One region of the Anaerobacillus sp. QJM3NY_17 genome, then DNA from elsewhere that is predicted to be linked to it. Evidence: riboswitches for the same ligand, from Rfam matches in the RefSeq annotation. Region 1 holds a riboswitch; each other region holds the start of a gene.
The links. Region 1 has a riboswitch for S-adenosylmethionine ahead of AC0VYV_RS14575 (YezD family protein). Riboswitches for the same ligand answer to the same signal wherever they lie in the genome.

Region 1 (5,368 bases):
TTCCATTCGAATTTCTGCTGGTATATCATCTGATTTGGTTTCACCTACAAGAGGATTCAAGAACAAGCCATCCACTGTTTCAAGTGCGGTCTTTTGAATATACTCGTGCGCTCGATGAACCGGATTTCTTGTTTGAAATCCTACAACTTTCTTCCAGCCCTGACGTTCAAAATACTCTCTTGTTTCAGATGGATCATAATGATAGCGGTCAAACTTGCCTTTTTCGGTTCTTTTAATAAGCGTAATTGGTCCACCAATGTAAACATCTGGTCTATCGTAAACTTTTTTCACTCCTGGATGTTCACTGTCCTCTGTTAAATACACGTGGCGCCCCTCCACTCCCTTATCAGGAGTATATTTGGATTCCACTTCTATTGTGCCGTACACAGTCCCATTATTAGTTAACTTCACTTTATCACCAATTGCGATCTCAGCAGCTCGTTCGTGCGTAACTGGCAACGTAATAGGAATGCTCCATGGCAACCCACTTTCTAATTTGAGGTGATGAACGACTGACGTATACTCATTTTCATTAAGAAAACCAGTTAACGGACTATACGCTCCTGTTCCGATTAATTCCAGATCACTTAACGCAGTAGCGTCTAACTCAATTTCTTGAATAATCCCATCAATTTCAGTATTAGGTTTGTAACGGTTAATCAATGTTCCTCCATGCGCGTTAATTGTTGCCATCTTAATCCCTCCAAATTGAATTTATTATAAGCTTCCTTCGTCTTGTAATGTTCTCTTTTGAGAGCGAATCGATCGAATTAAACTTCCTGACCCAAGCGTCGCTAGAATAACGCTGCCAATTGCAATTAATGTATATAAATCACTTTCTAAAAAAAGTTTGATCATACTATAAGAAATAACTAAAGAAAAAACCGGTGAAACTGCCCAAACTTTAATCATTCGCGTAATGACATCTTTCTGCCAAAGCTGAAATCCATCTTTAGCAGTTCCGATACCAATGATCGATGAGGTGGTAATCTGGGTAAGCGGCACCGGAATCCCAAATAAGGAAGCTCCAATCACAAGTCCAGCGCTCGTACCTGATATAGCACAACCTTCACCAAGTGAAAATTTTGTGATGCGATAACCATTCGTTTCAATGACACGTTTACCAAAAACTAAAGCACCTAAAGCAACAAAAGCTCCCCCAAAAAATGCGCCGTGAGAAAGGGATAAAACTCCCGCTCCAACTAGCGGTCCAATCGCATTTGCGACGTTATTCATTCCCGCTGAAAAGGCTTCTAGAAAACCGGCTACAATTAAAAAAATGGTGAGTGGCTTTTGCCACTTTGAAGTAAGATTGATTCTTTGTTTTAAAAGACCAAAAATTTTCCCAACACTGAGAGCTGTCGCAAAAGCAATAACCGGTATAACGATCCACAACAACATAATGAACATCACATTCTGAAAGTACAAAGCACGGTAAGCAATACCAACTCCTACCACTGCGCCCACAGTAACTTCACTTGTTGATAATGGAATCCCCATCATATTTGCTAGAAAGAGCGCTGTTGTAGCTGAAATAAAAATAATCAAGATAACCTTTAGACTGAGTACGGAAGAAGGTATAATGCCACTCCCCATTGTTTTAATAACATTACCTCCACCTAATGTGGCACCACCAACAATCCCAATCGCACAAACACTCAGTGCTACGCTTCTTCTTTTAATCGCTCCAGCCCCGTAAGCCACTCCCATCGATGCCGCAGCTCCACTAGCCCCAATATTCATAGCAAAAAAGAGAGCCACTGTAATAACTAGGGTTGTCATGACCGTCACCGATTTGGTGCTGAATCAAAATGCAAGCCGCATTCCGTTTTTTCCTGATTTGCCCATCTCCCAGCTCTAGAATCACTACCTTCCAATACTCTTTCAGTGCATACCGCACATCCTATACTTGGGTACCCTTTATCATGAAGAGGATTGTATGGTAAATCCTTTTCGTACACGTACCTCCAAACATCTTTCCATGTCCAATGAATAAGTGGACAAACCTTAATCGACTGAAACTTATCATCTCTATTGAAATAATTTGTCTTTTGTCTGAGTGGCGACTGCTCTCTCCTTAAACCTGAGATCCATGCACTTACATGATCTAATTCTTCATGCAATGGTATGATTTTCCTCAAGTTGCAGCACTGTCCCGGGTCTCGCTCCCATAGAGCATCCCCTTTACTTAATGCCTGTTCTTCGACCGACTCCTTTGGTTGCTTTAACTTAATATTTAGAGATGGATATTTAGCTTTCACTTTATTAATTAGCTCATAAGTCTCATCAAAATGGAGACCTGTATCCAGAAAAACAATCTTCGCGTTCTGGTTTACCCGGGAAATCAAATCAATTAGAACGACACCCTCAACACCGAAACTACAAGCATATACAATATCATCTTGGTATATTTGATACGCCCACTCCAGAACTTCAAGAGCCCCTTTCGTTTCTGATTCAACGTCGAATTCAGGTTCCTTACCCGACCAATTATTATAGAACCAATTCATTTCTAACCCTCCCAATTCCGATCAAGGAAATATATTTAAAAGTTTAAAAAAAGAGGCGGTTCTAACCTTTAGGGTTAGAACCGCCTCTAGTTTCTCTAGTCAGCGCCAATATTAAAGTCGTTCTTTTTCTTTTCTTTCAAGTTGAACAACTTTCCCATCTTGAACAACAAGCGTAATTGACCCAAATTTTAACGAACTTAGCATTCGTTCTATACGTACAGCAACGTCTGAAAAATTCTGGTCTTTCGTTCCCATCATGCAACCTCCCTTAGTCGTAATAATCATGAGGAGAAGCTTATAAATGAAAAAAGCCTTCCCAAATTGGAAAGACAGATCAGGTTACCTTAATTCACCTTATCTTCCAAAATGGACTCCATTTTGCTGGAAGTAGCACCTTGCCAATCAGGCAGGTTGCTGGACGTCAACGGGCCAGTCCCTCGGTCTCTCTTGATAAGTTATTTTCTAAATCTTAACTATTATCTAACAATATGTCAACCCTAGTTTAGAGATCGGGATAAAGGGATTAGAAAAGAATATGAAAAAAACCCCGAATCTATGACTCGGGGACCATTTTTAAATTGGATGACGTTTACTTTCTTCTTTTTTCTCTTCTATTAAGATACGCGTACCATCTACAGACGTAATAACTACTGCCGTATCCTTGTCGATCCAACTTCCAACAGAAATGGCGCTGTACTTTTTCTCATTGACTTGTATTGTTCCACTTGGTCGAAATGGAGTAATTGTCATAGCCGATTCTCCAACTAAATTCTTATACTCAGCGTTCATGGAATTATACCCCATTTCACTGCTTAACCGATCCTTTAACGTCATTTTCGTCCACATAGAACGTGCGGGGAAAACACGCAAAAACAGGAATGAAGCAGCCGTACCAATTAAAAAACCACTAGAAACGAGAAGGCCATAAAGGAAAGTCGGAGAAGGAATGGCTACGGCTGTAACCATCATAATTAATCCAATCAAACCAAATGTACCATCATTGAGTAATTTCCCATCAAGAATAACTAAGCCTAAACCAACAGCAAACACAAGTCCCATCCAGAGAATTGATGATAAAGAAGTAAGATGGAAACTAAAATAAAATGTGAGCAATAGTATTCCGATCAATCCAAAAATACCTTTTACACGGACAAGTAACTCAGCAAACAAGAATAGCACGCTAAGTAAAACGATAAGAAAGCCAACTGCTGGCAAAGATAGAATCTCCATCCTCGCTCCCTCCTTTTCCTTCTTCTCTTATACGTTCAAAAGGGAAGAAAGTTTCAGTCACTTGTCACCTTACGATTGAAATACCCCTTTTATTCCATCAATAATCGCAATAAAGAAATCAATGATTTTTTGAATAAATGACTGTGTCTCGTCTTTATTTAAAAACTCGTCCAGGTTTTCTCTCGCGTTCTGCAACTGACTCTTCATTTGATCCCAATCAATATCAAGATTTTTCATTCGATTAAACAGTGCAACAAGACCATCCAACTCATCTTGAGTCAATTCAATACCTGAATCGTTAGCAATTTGTTTAATAACTGTTCTTAAATCATCTTCCGTCTCAGGTGGGTTTGTAGCAATTTCATCCTTAATCTTAGTCATTAGCTCTGTTGCTTTATCTGCGCCAATACTATCGCTCAATTTTGCAGTAGTGACAAGCTCTTCATTTGCTACTTGTTTTTGCTCCTCAGGTATCACTTCATCTGTGCTTAACTCATAAGCTTTGATTAAACCAGTTAATGCAGCCGTACCTGAAACCTCCATTGGTGCTGTCACATAAACATCAGCATCTTTTACTCCAGCTGTTATTAAAGCATTTGCGTACATTTCATCTGTTACCCAATTAATATTTTTTGTGTCAACGCTTAAACCAGCATCTTTTTCACCAATGGTTATGGAAGAAGAAGATAAGGCGCGGGTACCGATTAGCGCTTTACTTATATAATTCCCAAGATATTTATGCTCTTCTTCATTTGATACCGTTACCGTCATTGCATTTTCCGGAGCTTCCATTTCATCAACTAGCTTCTGTTTTTGCTCTTCAGATAGATCTTCACCAAGTGTAACGATGACATCCCCGACGCTCGCATCCGCTTGTGCCACCATAGGAATAATAGACATCATTAACACCATCGACAATAAAAACGGCAATCCTTTTTTAAGCATGTTTTTTGTCTCCTTTTAACGTGAGGCTCTAATGAAGAGTAACTCAGTTAATCTCCCCATCTCTTAGTATTCTACTCGACACTCGATCGAAAGAAAAGATAATTCACTAGGAAATCTGTCATATCATGGAAGGACAAGCATATCGTAGTACAAAGGAAATCATTCTGAAGGAGTTGCGAGAGATGCGAAAACTATTGTTAAGTTCCCTATTTCTGCTTGTCCTTCATACAACTTATTATGATTTAACAACAGGAACTCTTACAAATAACAGAGCTATTTCAGAAGTATCAGAAGCAGTCGAAGTGGGGTCACCTGAAAAAAACTCTCCCTATGTGGTTTATAAAATAAATGCTGGCGATACTGTTCTTTCTTTAGTAGAAAAAGCGAACGGCTCAATACCGGTTCCGATTGAAACGGTCGTTCACGATTTTGAAACATTAAATAAAATTCATCCAACTCTTATACAAATTGGGGAAGAATATAGGATACCAACTTATGACCAAACATCTGCTCAATGATTATTTCTTGTCAATAGCTCTCTAAAGTTGCTACAATGGGATAGTATTACAGATGAGTCTTATTCCCTACAAGGGAGTATATAAAAGCGATCTAAATCATGAGGTAAGCAATCCTACATGTAAAAGGAGCGATTTTCGCATGAATGAAATTACCCACCGTAGTCA
Region 2 (5,368 bases), 710 kb from region 1:
GAGAAGCAAATACTATGCAGCGATCATTTTTTACAATTAAATGAACGAAATATGTGCTAGACTCACCGAGCCAATTCTCATTCAATTGCGGCATTCTTAGATTTAACATTCTTCCTCATTTCCTATTTGCTATAATGAAAGCAGCAGGATAAGAAATGGAGGATTAGCGTGGAACACGAACCTGAATTTGAAAAAACGCGTAAAAATACACACAACCGAAATAAATTAAAGCATTTATTGATTTCTTTTACTCAACCATTACAATCCTTCTTTAAAACCATATGGAAAGGAGCTTCCTATGGCGCTCTTATTATGACAATGCTGCTAATCTTTTCGATTGGGTTTGATTTTCATACTGGACTGGGTCAAATAATGGACGTTATTCTTTTCCTACTAATAGCAGTTGTCAGTACACTGCTCACCGTTAAGATTGGTACATGGTTCATAGAGCATTTCAAAAGATTACCCTCTCTTCTCATTGCAAGTATTGGAGTCTCGCTTGCTATAACCATTTATACATTAGATCAATTTCGTCAATTAGAGAACATCCTTCCGCTCTCCTATCTCTTAATTGCAGTCGGTATCATCCTTGGCGCTATGTTCGGATACCCTCTTTCTAAAGGCATCAAAAAGCCAATGTCTATGATCATGCTACTGTTTGGTGTTTTAGCAACGTCAGCTTTTTCATACTGGTTATTCACACCTGGTTTAATGAATGATCGTCTCTCTATTAATGTAGAGCCGCTCTCACCTGTTAGTGATAACCCTTCAGAATACGGCTCATTTGATGTAACTACTTATACATATGGAAGTGGAAAGGATAAGCAACGTCCTGAATTTGGGGAGCAAGTAGATATTCAAACGATGTCAGTTAACGCTTCAAGTATGATTGGAGAATGGTCCAAAGAACGCGAGTGGTTCTGGGGCTTTAAAGACACCAATGTGCCACTTAATGGACGTGTATGGGTGCCTAAAGGAAATGGTTCTTTTCCTCTTGTCCTTATTGTCCATGGAAACCATAAGATGGAGGACTTCTCAGATGAAGGCTACAATTATTTAGGTGAGTTACTCGCTAGTCGTGGCTTTTTAACAGTATCAGTAGATGAGAACTTCTTCAATTCATCATGGTCTGGTGGCCTCGCAGGAGACATTAATGGACGCGCTTGGTTGCTGCTTAAACATATTGAAGAAATGGAGAAATTATCTTCTCAAAAAGATAATCCATTATTCAACAAAGTGAAGATGGATCAAATTGCTTTAATAGGTCATTCTCGCGGTGGTCAAGCTGCGATTTTAGCAGCAAAATTCAATGACCTTGATCGTTACCCAAATAACGGGAACATGACTTTTGATTTCCATTATAATATTGAATCTGTTATCGCACTTGCACCGACGGATTATCAAACACTTTCAGATCGAAAAATCGAAGTGGATGATGTCAATTATTTATTACTTCAAGGTTCTTATGATAGTGATTTATCGGAATTCGAAGGCGACCGACAGTATAATGGGATTGATTTAACTGGCAGTAAAGAAGCTATGAAAGCAGCCCTTTATATTGATCGCGCCAATCACGGACAATTTAACACAACGTGGGGAGAAAACGATACGTATTTCCCTTTCACGCTTTTATTAAATAAAGAGCCTCTTCTTAAAGGCACTGAACAACGACAAATAGCCCGCACATATGTTGCTGGCTTTCTTGAGGCGACGCTTCATCAAAATGAGTCCTATCAACCGATGTTTGAGGATTATCGCTATGCTCTCGAATGGCTACCTGATACAACATACATTAGTAAATATGAAGATCCTTCGTATCATATCTATAGCACCTTTGAAGAGGACGTTGATGTCACAACAGCGACATCTCCCTATATCACCATAGAGACTAATAGCTTGCTGCAATGGTATGAAGGAGAGCTTGAATTTCGACGCGATAAAGAAAGAGGTACTCATGGGGTCTTTTTGAAATGGGATCATTCCTATTCAAAGAACGGCACATACAAATTAAATTTCAAGAAAGCCCTTCAGGATCCATTTGCTTATACAATGAACAGTTCATTAACATTCACAGCAGCAAACCTTTCAGATCCATCTGACCAGCAACCTGTTGATTTCACAATCACGGCTAGTTCAGATAACGGAGCATCCGCTAGTGTTAAGCTGAGTGACGTCATGCAGTTGCAAGGTGTTCTTCCTATTCAACACACAAAAACAAAATACTTTGAAGAAGGACGTTATGGTGAACCTACTGAACCGGTTCTCCAAACCTTTAATATTCCGATGCAGCGATTCTTAGAAGCAAACAATGCCTTTAATCCGAAGAAGATGAATGCTCTTACATTCGAATTTAATGCATCAGAGAAAGGAAAAGTCTTTATTGATCAAATAGGTGTCAATCAAGGTGATTAACTAAAAAAGGCCTTCCCTCATGACAATGAGAGAAAGCCTTTTTTCTATTATGAAATTTTGCAAGAAGACTGTCCACGCTTAGCAAGATAGCTTTGATGATACTCATCTGCACGATAGAATGAAGTGATTGGTACAATTTGCGTCACAACTGGTTTTTTGAAGCGTCCAGATCGCTCGAGTTTTTCTTTTGCAATCAATGCTATTTCTGCCTGCTCATTTGAGTGGTAAAAGATCGCTGAGCGATAGCGTGTTCCGACATCTTCTCCCTGTTTGTTTAAGGAGGTTGGATTATGATTTTCAAAGAAAACTTCTACAAGTTCTTCATAAGAAATGAGAGAAGGATCATATTCAACTTGTACGGATTCGGCATGGCCTGTTAATTCAGAATAAACATCTTCATAAGTTGGATTAATCGTCTCTCCTCCTGTAAACCCTGCTGAAGTTGAAATAACACCGTTCAATTGTTGAAATAGCGCTTCTACTCCCCAAAAGCACCCTGCTGCAAATGTTGCTTGTTCCACTATGACCACTCCGTTTCCTTTTCTCTGTATGGTTTTATTTGATCGAGCATATATGTTTTCTAATTCATTTAGTGATAACATATAAAGTTGCTTTTCACCCTTCTTATATATCCCTTGTGAGAGAAGGGTCTTAATAAGCTGTTGTTTTCTTGCTTCGTTATCCATTAGTGTATGCAATATCAGTCTCTCCCTCTACTAAAACATATTTCCAAATGAGGGTGCATAAAAAAACCCTCATCTGCTCGAACAGAAGAGGGTTTGGATAGACCGAGCCTCTTCTCATTTTTCGACTTTCGTCGCAGGAATTAGCACGGTTCCAATTGAACATAAGTTCATAGGTCCGTTGCCGAGGTATCTAAGGGCCAGTCCCTCCACCTCTCTGAATAAGAAGATCCTTTAAACAAAGGATTATTAAGTTAGTCCCAATAATAAATGGTTTTAAAACGGATGTCAATACAAAAGTACTCATAAAAATAATTATATTACAAAAGAGATAACAAAGTAGCCAGCTGCTGCTAATCCCGCCGCTAATAAAGCTGGGCCAAGCTTAAATTTCGCATATGTCATAGGATTCAACTGCAAGATCCTCGCAACTGTATTCGTATTGTCACTTAGCGGAGAAGCAAAAGCGCCAAATGTCCCACTCGCAAACACGGCTCCAATGACAACAGGTAGATCTGCTCCTGTAGAATACCCTAATGAAATACCGAGCGGCATTAAAATTCCCCATGTGCCCCATGATGAGCCAATAAAGTATGAAATAAACGCCCCAACGAGAAATAAGACTGGTGGTACAAATAAAGTAGGAATCCAATCAAGGTTTGAGGTAACAAAAGACGAGAAGCCAAGAGCTTCTGTTGAAGCTGCTAAGCCCCAAACGACAGTAAGCAAGACGATGACCGGCATCATCTCGTTACCACCTTCGATAAAATAAGTAACAAGGTCCTTTAAAGAAAAACGCTGAAATAAATAGAAAATGAACGTTAAAAGTACTGTAGTGAGAAGTGCAAAGACCATCGCGTCGAGGACATCTGCCTCAATAAACGCCTTGATTAAAGAAGTAAACCCCTTCTTATAACCACTCCAATATGTAAGAAGAAGTGTTAGGAGAATAACTCCTCCAAGAGGTATTAATAAATTCATCGGTTTCGTAGGAAGATCCTTCGCCACAGCTGGATGACAATCTTCCCATTGATCATCAAGCTTTTTTTCCACATTACCTGCGTCTGTAGCTGGCGTTTTTCGATGATGGAAAAAACTCAAATAAAAGCCAATCAATAAAATACTAATCGAAAAAAAGTTGTAAGGGATACTTTGAAGAAAGTAACGATAGCCATCTCCTTCAATGCCTTCTGCTTTTAGTGAAAGCTGCACAACAGATGACATATAGCCGACAAAAGCGGTAGCAATTGGCATTAAGACAATAACTGGAGTTGCTGTCGTTTCTATCACAAATCCAAGCTCCTGAGGAGTGATTTTCACTTTATTTAAAAGAGCTTTCATGATTGGGGCTACCGTTACAATGCGGAAACTAGGAGCACTAAATGTTCCTAGCGTTGACACCCACGTCAGAAATAACGCTCCTTTTTTTGAGTTGATTTTGGATGAGGCAACTTGAACAAATCCTTTTATCCCACCAGTATATTTCATCAATCCGATTAAGCCCGTAAACATATATAGAAAAAGGACGATTTTAACATTATTTTCATCTTTCAAACCAGTCATAATAAATTCATAGAACTGTTGTAAACCAATGATCAATCCAGGTTTGTATATAAATGATGCTGTTAGCAAACCCGCCGTTAATCCGGGGATCACTAGTTTTGTTTTCATCGCAATGATAATGACAACGATAAACGGAAAAATGGATAACCAGGCCATTAGCGTCGCCCTCCTTAAGCTCTAGTTTGCTCTCTAGAGAACGACCTATACTACGGGAACCGATAATGTTGATTCCTCATTCGTCTGAGCAAGTGGAGTTGCTCGAAGTCATTGGTGCCATATGGTTTAAATAAGACAAATTGAACATCGTTCCTTAACTTATTCATACAAAAAAGCCAGAGCTCAGTGCTCTGGCTATTTCTTTTTTAATGCGCTATTGTATTTTAATCTATTGATCGATGCAGCTCCAATTCCAAACATAGCTGTTCGTAATTCGAACTCAATTCGCTTTAATTGATCTGATAGCGCTTCTTCACTATCATCTACTGCATTTTCAAGTAATGCCCTACCAAATCCGGACACATCCGCCCCGAGAGCAATAGCTTTAGCTGCATCCACACCATTTTTTAGTCCGCCACTTGCAACCATCGGGACATCGGGATGCTGTTTCCTTACATCAATAATACAATCAGCTGTCGGGTTACCCCAATCTTGAAAAGCTTCGGCAGCTTGTTGTCTTAATGTTTGATGGGAACGAAAACTTTCAACTTGAA
Region 3 (5,368 bases), 1.6 Mb from region 1:
ACAAATGTTGAAAAGAAAGCTTTGAATATATTGAACGGATTGAGAAGTACAGCCTCTAAAAGAACGGAATCAGAGCTTGAGGAAGCGACCAAGACCTTACTGGAGATATCCTCCCATCCCACCGTTGCCGTTCTTAAAAGCATCTTGGAGAGGCAGAAGAAAAAGCAAGCGAACAAACAGCTAGTTGGGGAACCGCAGACAGAGGACTATGGTTTTACCAGAGGCGCTACCTATTTTGGGAGGGATAAAAAATGATCAACCAAGAAACCTTACGAAAGTTAATGGACATGAAGATGAGTGGAATGGCGGACTTATATCAACTACAGAATGAAAATAAAGACTTCCAAGGCATGGATTTTGATGATCGTTTTAACCTATTGGTGGATACGGAATATGATCGCAGAAGGTCGAATAAGTTAGACCGATTGATTAAACAAGCCACATTTGATGACTCGAGCGCAGCCGTTGAACTGATCGAGTATCACGCTGACCGTAAGTTGGATAAGCAGTTAATTTTAGAGCTGGCGTCCGGCACCTATCTTCAGAAGCATCATAATATTATCCTTATGGGCGCTTCAGGCAATGGAAAGACATGGATATCAAATGCTTTCGGCATTCAGGCCTGCCGGCAGTTCTACAAGGTGAAATATATCCGATTGCCCGAATTATTGGATGAACTCGCAGTTGCCAAACATGAGGCAGATGGAAGTTTTCGCAAACTGATTAAAAAGTACAGATCGATTGATTTATTGATATTGGATGAATGGCTCCTGAGTGAGCTGTCTCAAGATCAAGTACTCCACGTTTTAGAAATTATCGACGCGAGGCTCAAGCGGACTTCTACCATCTTTTGTTCCCAGTTCTCACCCGAAGGGTGGCATTCCAAACTCGGACAAGCCCAGGTAGCTGATGCGATTCTTGACCGGATTGTCCATGACTCTTATAAAATACTAATCGATGGCCACATATCAATGCGTGAAAGGCATAGTTTAGTCGCTCCTCGTTGACCATATTAAAGAAGAGAGTCACTAGTGAAATTTACCCGGTGGCTCTCTTCTATGCATTCACTGGCTCCATTCTCCGCAATTGATGGCTCAAAACTTCGCACAAGTGGCTTTTTCGTTCCGCAATACTCATTAATCGCAAAGGATAAGAAAGCCTGACGGAGAACATTGCTGCCTATACGATAGACATAATCGATTGCTTGCTTTTGTTTTTGATAAATACGGTGTAGTGACGATTTCGTACTGTCATCAAATGAATCAACTTGTTTGAATAAATCATTATATCGGTGATGTTTTCTAAGCTCTTCATGATGAGGAGCGTATAGCAGATCGATGGCTTCTTGATTCGATTGATAAACATTGAGTGCTAACGTAATATCTTTTTCATCTTCAACAAGTTCTTCTTTAATGATTGATATGTAATATGTTAAAAAATCATAGACTCTGTCAGCGATAGACTCCTGGTTTAGAGAAAGATAAATTTGCAGAATATCTAATAAATCACTGTAATCGAGAATCCAATATTCGTCATGAGATGGTGCTACGTTATTTAATGTTAGGAAAATAGGGATAATCGTATAGCCTTCATATTCTTCTTTATTTCGAATGAAGTGAAGGTAATCCTCCAGCTGTCCGACAGATTCTCCAGCATGAAACTTATTTTCGATAATCAAAACTGTTTTCTGATCATCTGACTTTGCGACTAGATCAATATAACGACCAGTCGTTGTACGTACCTCGCGAAACACTTCCAGGTCAGCATAAGAAGCGAAATGATAGTTTAAATAATCAAGAGATTGATTTTGGAAACGTTCTTCGTTCTCAGAACGGGTGAAAATACGGGAGAGAACTTTTTTTACAAGAAAATCTCCTAGGTTATGATTTTCGGATGGATCTAATAACCAAGCTAGAACATTCGAGTGTCGGATTTCAAATTGTTCAATACGAAGTACCTTAAGCGGATTAAAGCTGTTGAATTTACTGTTTAGTTGTGCAAATGCTTTAGAGTGATCAAGGTGAGCAATTGATTCTAAGGAATAAGTCATCATTTTCTCCTATCTATAAGGATTATATTGTCATTCCTATTATAGTGGAAAAAAGAGGATGGACCTACAAATTTTTCTGTTATAATCTATTGGATGGTTAAGTATAAGTAGAGCTAAGGTATTCAAAAAGATTGAAGAATTAAGTGGTAGATTCAATGAGTACTACATCAATCATCAAATAAAATAAGAAACTTTTGAGGAATTTATTTTTGGACACTTATTGGAATATTAAGTAAACTATTACCAACTAAACAAGGTTATCACGAGTGAACGAGAGTACGGGCTCACTGACTTCACAGCAACCTGCCAGGCGGTAAGGTGCTCCAACCTGCAAAGCATTGCTTTGAATGATAACGCACGGATAGCGGAGGCTCTTTGTTGCATTCATTTGCGATGAAGGGCCTTTTTTGTTCATTTGTTGAATACCTTGTTTATAAGAATAAGGGGGATGAGCTTGTGAACGTAAATCGATTTGCACGAAGCGTCATGGCGAAAAGTTATGATGGTGAAAGTTTTTTATTACACGTGGCAGAAGTCATGGAACGTCAACTGAAGGAGTGGGATGAAGCGTATGAAGTGATCGTGATGAAGATGATCGACTACGAGGTCACTGTTAAAAAGGAAAACCGCTCTTATGAACTGTTGCTTACGGAGGATGCATTGCTTTCGCTACAACAGAAATCCCCTTATGCGCTGGATCGATATTTGTGGCTGGAATTAGAGAAGCAGGGGCTTCAAATTGTGAGAGGAAATGGGGATTATATTGAGAGTGTGATGTGAGCCAATGTCGATAGAAGAGGATTTTGCCAATTCATTTTGATGATTCGAAATCGTGGATGTTTGGGGATTAGACTTGGATGCTTTTAAGAATAAGCGGTAAAATTATTTTTGAAATGAATCGTGTATTTTTTCTGAATGCTTTTGAAGTTATTTAATGTGGTAAAATTAAACTATCAATGTAATGGATAATAAAAGTATTAGAAGAAATTATGATTCCATTTTTACTCTTTCTTTTGATTTTTTAACATTACGAAATTTCCCTATTATAGGAGCGTTCTAATATGAAAACGAAAATGAACTATTTCATCTTACTTTTAACGATCATTTTTATAGTTGGTTGTACCAATTTAGAAGAGGCACCCAATAAAGATGCAGAAACAAATACACAAGAAGTAAGTACAGTTGAAACAAATGAAAATAGTGAAAAAGAAGAAACGAACACTACGGTTGTGGATGAACCAGTAGAAGACGAAACACCAGACCCAACAGATGATGAACAGTTCTCAGGATACGAACTTATTGAAGTTGATGGTGGAGATTTGTCTGGACATCGAGAACCTAACGTCGTCGTTGATATTGGGTACGGTGACCGTGAATATTGGGCATTTACGAATGAATACGGACAACTCGTACGTGTCGTTGCTGACGAAATCATTCTACAAGATGATGGTAACGAACCTGTATTATCGTCTGGACGGTACTATTCTGATGAGGCAAAGGTTCCGGGCGTCGAAAGTGACGTGTTAGACGAAGGACATATTATTGCTGATTCTCTCGGAGGGGTATCGAATGCTTATAACATTACCCCACAAGAGAGTACACTTAACCGACATGGTGATCAAGCTTATATGGAAGACGCGATCCGTAGCGCAGGTGAAGCTACTGATTTCGAAGCCATTATCACCTATTCGGATACGGAAAAGCAGATACCTTCAAGTTATCAGTACACGTATACGATGAACGGAAATGAAACCGTTGATACATTTGATAATGTGAACCCTGATGAAGTCAACGCATCACTCGGCTTAACTGAGAGCGAGCCTGACGATTCAACTCCTTCAGACACAGAGGGTGATATTTCTAGTATTGATACAAACGGGAATGGACAAGTGACGATTAAAGAAGCAGAGGCAGCAGGTTATAGTATGCCGATCATGAGTGATCATTGGTTATATCCTTATATGCGTGATAATGATAATGACGGTATGGTTGGTGAATAAGAGTCTAGAAAAATATAGAAGGTGATACGTAAAGGGTATATCGGTTCGCCGGGACGGTTTTTATGATGCGATATTTCGAAAAAAGGTAGTGGAGCATTAATTATTAGTATAATTGATGCTCCTTTAATTTTGGAGATGGAATCGATAGAACCGTCCCGACGATTCTAAGACTTAACAGAATCGGAGGTTTTTATTGTGAAATCGATAGTTAAGCTCGTTTTCTTATGTATGATTCTCTTTATAGGAGGTTGTCAAATAGGAAATGACAAACCAATCACGAATCCCGAAAAAGTGTCTACTGAAGATTTACCTGATACTAGAGCGATGCAGGATGAATTTACGAGAAGTTTTTTGAAATCAACGGAAGAGGTAGAGGATGGTTATTACTCATTTGTTTCTGGTATTAATCGTTATGAAATGAATTTCCCGAAATCGGGAGTAATCGGTGAAAAAGGTTATTCGAAAGACGAGGGATTTGAACAGCTTTCGATTGGCATTGAAAGTTCATCTTATAATATTGGGATTACTTCTGAGTATATTAGCCATTTAAAAAAAGATAATCTAGAGACGAATATATCTCTTTTAGGTAGCATTGCTGAAGATGTAGATTTTCAACAAATAGACAACGATACGGCTGATCTTCATTATGGGAAATTTAATAGAAAAGATAACTATGGGTATCTAGCGTACGTACAAAACTCGAGAGATACGGGTGGTATTCTTATTTCTTATTACATTCAATGTCTAGAAACCAATAATAGCTGCAAGGATAATAGTAAAGAAGATGAGTTCCTCCAATGGTTGAAGAGTATTAAATTCAAGGAAAAAGAGCTTAGTGAAAATAGTGCATAAGTCATCACATGAGGAGTGAAACCAATGGACGTAACCCCTTCCGACTTAAAAACCAAAGATATCTACAAACTACTGACCGGCTCCGTTGTTCCAAGACCGATCGCCTGGGTATCAACCGTGTCTGAAGACGGCGTTCATAACTTAGCACCATTTAGTTTCTTTACCGTTGCTTCCATCCGGCCTACCATTCTCGCGATCTCCATCGGACCAGGGACGGGGGAGCGTGAGGGTACGGATAAGGATACGCTCGCAAATATCCGATCGCAACAAGAATTTGTCATCAATGTGGTGTCGAGTTCGCTTGGAAACGAAATGCAAAAAAGTGCAGAGAACGTACCTGCGGAAGTCGATGAATTTGAGCATGCTGGGTTAACACCGATCGATAGTAAGACGGTGCAACCGAAGCGGGTGAAAGAAGCGGCGATTCATATGGAATGCAAGCTCCATCAAATTATTCCGCTTGGAT
Region 4 (5,368 bases), 2.1 Mb from region 1:
TGGAAGGCCTCATAAATCGCATTTCGTCGCTCCATGGGCGCAAATCCTCCTACCCACACATAGACAATATTTCCTTCACCATTTAAATCTTGAGCAAGCGTTTTTAATGTATTCCATGCAAGACTATAATCATCTTGATCAATAACTGTTACACCTGGCACGTTAATATCGCTATCAAACACAACGACAGGTATGCCTTTATCAACGGCTTTTTTCACTCCAGCTTCGAGTGCATCTGCTCGGCCATGATCAATTAAGATCGCATCGACTTTTTGGTTGATGGCTGTATCAAGGTGTGTAGCCATCTTGGAAAGGTCATTATCAGCATTATAAACTTGAACGCTTCCGCCAAATTTTTCAACCTGATCTTCAACTCCTTTTACGTACTGGGAAGAAAATGTACCGAGGGATGCTTGCATAATCGCTGCTATTTTGATAGGTTTTTGAACTTCTTTTGGAATGTCTGAAGAAACTTTAGACGTTTCTTCACCCGTGTTCGCAGTTGCCTCACTTGATTCCGTATTGCTTGCTTCTGGTGCACTTACGGCATCTTGCTCACTCGTACAAGCTGCAAGCACGACGAGAAGAAGAATGGATAAAATAAGTCCTAAGCGTTTCATGAATGTACCTCCGTGTTTTTAGCGTGTGGGAAAGCAAGATGAGCAAGGTTTTCAGCATACGGTGTTCGAACGATACCGTGCTCCGTAATGATTCCGTTAAGTAATTCATTTGGCGTCACATCAAAAGCAGGATTAAATACACCAATGTTTTCAGCTGCAACACGTTCACCTTTATAGTGCGTGACTTCTTTCGGGTCTCGCTCCTCAATCGGAATCGCTTCTCCGTCAGGGATCGAGTAGTCAATTGTTGAGATGGGTGCAGCAACATAAAAAGGAACGTTGTATGCTTTTGCGATATGGGCAAGGCCGAGCGTACCAATCTTATTAGCTGTATCACCATTTGCAGCAATCCGATCAGCACCGACTATAACTGCAGCGATTTTCTTCGTTTTTAAAACGTGAGCTACCATACTGTCTGTAATAAGCGTAACGTCAATACCAGCACGCTCAAGCTCCCATGCGGTTAATCGAGCACCTTGTAGAACTGGTCTGGTTTCCGTCGCAATTGCAGAGATGGAGAGACCGTTTTCCTTTGCCAGATGGAGAGGCGCAAGAGCAGTCCCGTATTTTGCTGTTGCGATCCCACCTGCATTGCAGTGTGTGAGGATGGTATCCCTATCATTTAATAGCTTCAGACCATGTTCTCCAATACGCTGACAGACAAGTTCATCCTCTTTATGGATAGTAAGTGCTTCGTGCAGAATCGCTTCTTTCATTTTTTGAACTGTTGGTAAGGAAAAGCTAGCTCGGATGATGCGATCGATCGCCCAAGAGAGATTAACTGCAGTGGGACGAGAGGAGGCAAGATATTTTCCTTGGTTGACTAGCGCTGTCTTGAACGCTGTTGCTTCGTTTGTTTGAACATGCTGACTCCAAAGAACAAGACCATACGCTGCGGCGATTCCAATGGCTGGTGCTCCGCGGACCACAAGGGCAGAAATGCTATTCCAGACATCCTCGATTGCCGTTTGCTTAAGGTAGATCTCTTGTTGTGGAAGATGCCGTTGATCGAGGAGTAAGAGATGATCACCTTTCCACTGGAGTGATGAGATAACAGTCATTTAAATGACCTCCTTGATTGCTTTAATGTATTGTTCAATCGAAGTGATGCTTTTTCGGTCTAAAATAAGTTTTTTTCCAAGGGTAAGCCCCTTTTTTTCCACAGCGAGTTTTACTCTTGGATCACTGATCGTCTCGATCTCTTCTACATGAGCAAGTCCAATCGTTCTTCGGATGATTTTACAGCCGGAAAATCCAATGCTATCGACAAAAATAGATTGTAGAAGAGCGTCTAGGTATCCTCTCGAATAACGATTATCTTCTGAGAGATGGTCGTCCCATAATGATCGGAAAGTAGATTCAAATACGTTCCAAACCTCGGTAGTGACGCCAAATAAATAAGCGAGGTATCCTTCTTTCTCTTCTTCTGATCTATGGGCCTCCTGCGACAGGATACTAAGCGCAATATTGGCGATAAAAGCACCGACATCAAAACCAGCTGGCCCATAGAAAGCAAATTCTGGATCGATTATTTTGGTTGAGCTTTCCGTAACAAACAGGCTACCTGTATGTAAGTCCCCATGTATCAAAGCTTCTCCTTTTGTTAAAAAAGAGTGTTTGAGGGAGGGCACTTCAGTGAGGAAATCGTCATCTTCCCACAGCGATTCAACATCTGCTCGAAGCTCTTCTGTAAAGGCATTGCTTTCGGCATTGTAGAAAGGATCTGAAAATACGAGGGTTTCTGTTATGCCACATAAGTCTGGATTACTAAACCGTTTGGCAAGCTCTTTCTTATTTGCCGAACCAAGACCGTAGTCAGAAGTGAAAAAGAGCGTATGAGCGAGGTAGGTACCGACGTTTCTTGCAAGTTCAGGATATATACGTCCTTCAATAAGTCCTTTGCGTAAAATAGTGTGCGTTGATAAATCTTCCATAACCGTTGCGGCTTTTTCAGAGTCATGCAAATAAACGATTGGAGAAAAGTCAGGAACGAGCGAGTGAGCTTGCTTGAGCGCCTCGCTTTCAATTCTGGACCGATCAAGTGTAAGCGGCCAGGATTCGCCAACTACTTTGGCATAAGGCAAGGCTTGTTTGACGATCCAGGATTGTCCAGTTTTCTTGTGTTGAACATGAAAGACATAATTTAAATTGCCATCGCCAATTTCCTTTACATGAACAGGAGCGGTGCGATCCAAAAGCTCGTGATGCTCTAAAAATTGCACAACTGTTTCGCTTGTAAACGGTGTGTACCCTGAAGTGATCTGAATACCCATGTAAAATTCCCCTTTCAACTATTTATGGTTGTTGTATTGCATGAAGATCGGAATTTCGGCATAAAAAAAGCCTCTTTCCGAAGAAAGAGGCTTGAAGACAGAGATACTTCACACCTCTTATCTTCCAGAATGAATATCATCCTGTTGGAAGTAGCACCGTGCCATTTAAGTCATGGATTCATCTGGACTTAAAAATAGGTCGGTTGCTGGGCGTCATAGGGCCAAATCCCTCAGCCTGCTCTTGATAAGAGAAAGTTTATGAAATTATTTTACAATTTTTTCGCTTGAAATGTATGTTACAGAGAAAGGAACATGTTTGTCAATAATATTTTGAATATTATTTATAAATATCTGGACGTCGATCTTCAAAGATAGGAATGCGACTCCGGATTGATGACATTTCCTCTTCGTCAATAGAACCTGTTAAAATAACTTCTTCTTCTCCTGCTTCTGCGATAATTGTTCCCCACGGATCAATGATCAATGAGTGTCCTCCAAACGTATTATCAGGATCTGCCCCGACACGATTACAAGCAATCACGTAGCACTGATTTTCAATCGCGCGACTGATAAGTAATGCTCGCCAATGATCGGTGCGTTGCTTTGGCCATTCTGCTGGTACGAACAATACTTGGGCACCTTCAACTGCATGAAGGCGAAGCCACTCAGGAAAGCGAATATCATAACAAATGAACCCGGCACATGGGAGTTCTTCAAGTGTGAAATGACTTTTTTCATTTCCAGAAACGAGGAATTTCTCTTCATTCATCAAACGAAACAGGTGCGCTTTGCTATACTCATGAACGAGCTGCCCATCTCGATTGAACACAAGCATGGTGTTCGTTACTTCGCCGTTATGATGCTTAGCGATGGAGCCCCCGACAATATTTACGTCGTTTTTTTTTGCGAGGCGAGATAGAAAAGCAATCGACTTTTCTGCATCAGTATCTCCAATTTCATCAAGACGAGATAAATCATAACCTGTGGACCACAATTCTGGTAAAACGATGATATCTGGTTTGTCACTCACCGCCTTAGAAACAAGCTCTTCAACTTTAGAGAAATTCTTTTCTGGATTGCCAAAAGCAATATCAAATTGCAACAGGGCAAGGTTTTTCATTGATTTGTCCTCCTTACATGTTTAGAAATTGACCTTTACATGGTTGTGTATCCAAGATAACATAACTTATTAGAATTTCTCGAAAATTTTAACAGGATGTGATTCCATTTGAAACAATTTCAAACTTCAGATGCACTTAAACGTTTACCAGAACAATTTTTTGCGAAGCTTGCTGGAAAAGTGAACCGTTATGTAGAGGCGGGATATGACATTATTAACCTTGGCCAAGGAAATCCTGACCAGCCGACGCCTGCACATATTATCGAGTCTTTGCAGCAGGCAGCTGAAAACCCTGCATACCACAAGTATCCGCCATTTAGGGGGCAGCCTTTTCTGAAACAAGCCGCGGCTGAATTCTATAAGCGAGAGTTTGGTGTTGAGCTTGATCCGGAGAAAGAGGTAGCCGTCCTCTTTGGTGGAAAAGCTGGCCTTGTAGAAGTCAGTCAATGTTTGTTAAATAAAAGTGACGTGGCGCTCGTGCCAGATCCTGGCTATCCTGATTATTGGTCTGGAGTTGCGATGGCTGAAGCGGATATGCAAATGATGCCGTTACTTGAACAAAATGATTTTCTGCCTGATTATAGCGCGATCCCAGAGAGTGCTCTTGCAAAAGCAAAGCTCATGTTTTTAAATTATCCAAACAATCCTACCGCTGCTATAGCAACGAAAAGCTTTTTTGATGAAACGGTTAGGTTTGCGGATGCCAATGACATCTGTGTCGTTCATGATTTTGCTTATGGAGCGATCGGATTCGATGGAGAACGTCCTAAAAGCTTTTTGGAAACAGAAGGTGCTAAAGATGTGGGAATTGAGATTTATACTCTTTCCAAAACGTATAATATGGCAGGATGGCGTGTTGGGTTCGCTGTCGGAAACCCATCTGTAGTGGAAAGCATCAACCTGCTTCAGGATCATTTCTACGTTAGTTTGTTTAGTGCAGTGCAAGAAGCAGCTGCAGAAGCTTTACTAGGTTCACAGGAATGTGTTGAGAACCTTCGCCAAACGTACGAATCTAGACGGAATGTATTGATACAGGGGCTTCACGATATTGGCTGGGATGTAACCTCTCCTGCGGGGTCATTTTTTGCCTGGTTAAAAGTACCTGAATCATTTACTTCAGAGGGATTTGCGGACTACTTGCTTGAGAATGTTCAAATTGTAGTTGCGCCTGGGAACGGCTTTGGAGAGTATGGGGAAGGCTTTGTGAGAGTAGGCTTATTAACTTCCGAAGAGAAACTCAGGGAGGCAGTTGAACGAATTAATTCTCTTAATCTCTTTTGATTCAGAAAAGTAAAAAAATAGATTGACAGGATTTCCTACGTCTGGCATAATTCGAATCAATTACTTAAACGAAT

Region 2: linked by a shared signal. The riboswitch ahead of msrA (peptide-methionine (S)-S-oxide reductase MsrA) and the one ahead of AC0VYV_RS14575 (YezD family protein) in region 1 are both predicted to bind S-adenosylmethionine.
Region 3: linked by a shared signal. The riboswitch ahead of AC0VYV_RS06585 (hypothetical protein) and the one ahead of AC0VYV_RS14575 (YezD family protein) in region 1 are both predicted to bind S-adenosylmethionine.
Region 4: linked by a shared signal. The riboswitch ahead of mtnK (S-methyl-5-thioribose kinase) and the one ahead of AC0VYV_RS14575 (YezD family protein) in region 1 are both predicted to bind S-adenosylmethionine.

The regions. Positions count from the first base shown of each region.
Region 1 covers NZ_CM149685.1:2,772,762-2,778,129, forward strand. The annotation lists gene sat (sulfate adenylyltransferase) at 1-693, opposite strand, end outside; gene AC0VYV_RS14565 (inorganic phosphate transporter) at 718-1,782, opposite strand; gene AC0VYV_RS14570 (phosphoadenylyl-sulfate reductase) at 1,788-2,510, opposite strand; gene AC0VYV_RS14575 (YezD family protein) at 2,622-2,765, opposite strand; SAM riboswitch class I at 2,862-2,967, opposite strand; gene AC0VYV_RS14580 (NfeD family protein) at 3,084-3,740, opposite strand; gene AC0VYV_RS14585 (DUF1002 domain-containing protein) at 3,810-4,685, opposite strand; gene AC0VYV_RS14590 (hypothetical protein) at 4,868-5,203, shown strand; gene ispG (flavodoxin-dependent (E)-4-hydroxy-3-methylbut-2-enyl-diphosphate synthase) at 5,343-5,368, shown strand, end outside.
Region 2 covers NZ_CM149685.1:2,065,203-2,070,570, reverse strand. The annotation lists gene AC0VYV_RS11075 (hypothetical protein) at 169-2,412, shown strand; gene msrA (peptide-methionine (S)-S-oxide reductase MsrA) at 2,460-3,110, opposite strand; SAM riboswitch class I at 3,210-3,323, opposite strand; gene AC0VYV_RS11065 (Na+/H+ antiporter NhaC family protein) at 3,411-4,814, opposite strand; gene fni (type 2 isopentenyl-diphosphate Delta-isomerase) at 5,010-5,368, opposite strand, start outside.
Region 3 covers NZ_CM149685.1:1,222,487-1,227,854, forward strand. The annotation lists gene istA (IS21 family transposase) at 1-255, shown strand, start outside; gene istB (IS21-like element helper ATPase IstB) at 252-1,007, shown strand; gene AC0VYV_RS06580 (PDDEXK-like family protein) at 1,013-2,050, opposite strand; SAM riboswitch class I at 2,305-2,407, shown strand; gene AC0VYV_RS06585 (hypothetical protein) at 2,507-2,830, shown strand; gene AC0VYV_RS06590 (DNA/RNA non-specific endonuclease) at 3,112-4,050, shown strand; gene AC0VYV_RS06595 (hypothetical protein) at 4,246-4,902, shown strand; gene AC0VYV_RS06600 (flavin reductase family protein) at 4,927-5,368, shown strand, end outside.
Region 4 covers NZ_CM149685.1:716,732-722,099, forward strand. The annotation lists gene AC0VYV_RS03910 (sugar ABC transporter substrate-binding protein) at 1-620, opposite strand, end outside; gene mtnA (S-methyl-5-thioribose-1-phosphate isomerase) at 617-1,681, opposite strand; gene mtnK (S-methyl-5-thioribose kinase) at 1,682-2,893, opposite strand; SAM riboswitch class I at 3,008-3,144, opposite strand; gene AC0VYV_RS03925 (carbon-nitrogen family hydrolase) at 3,231-4,013, opposite strand; gene AC0VYV_RS03930 (aminotransferase class I/II-fold pyridoxal phosphate-dependent enzyme) at 4,122-5,294, shown strand.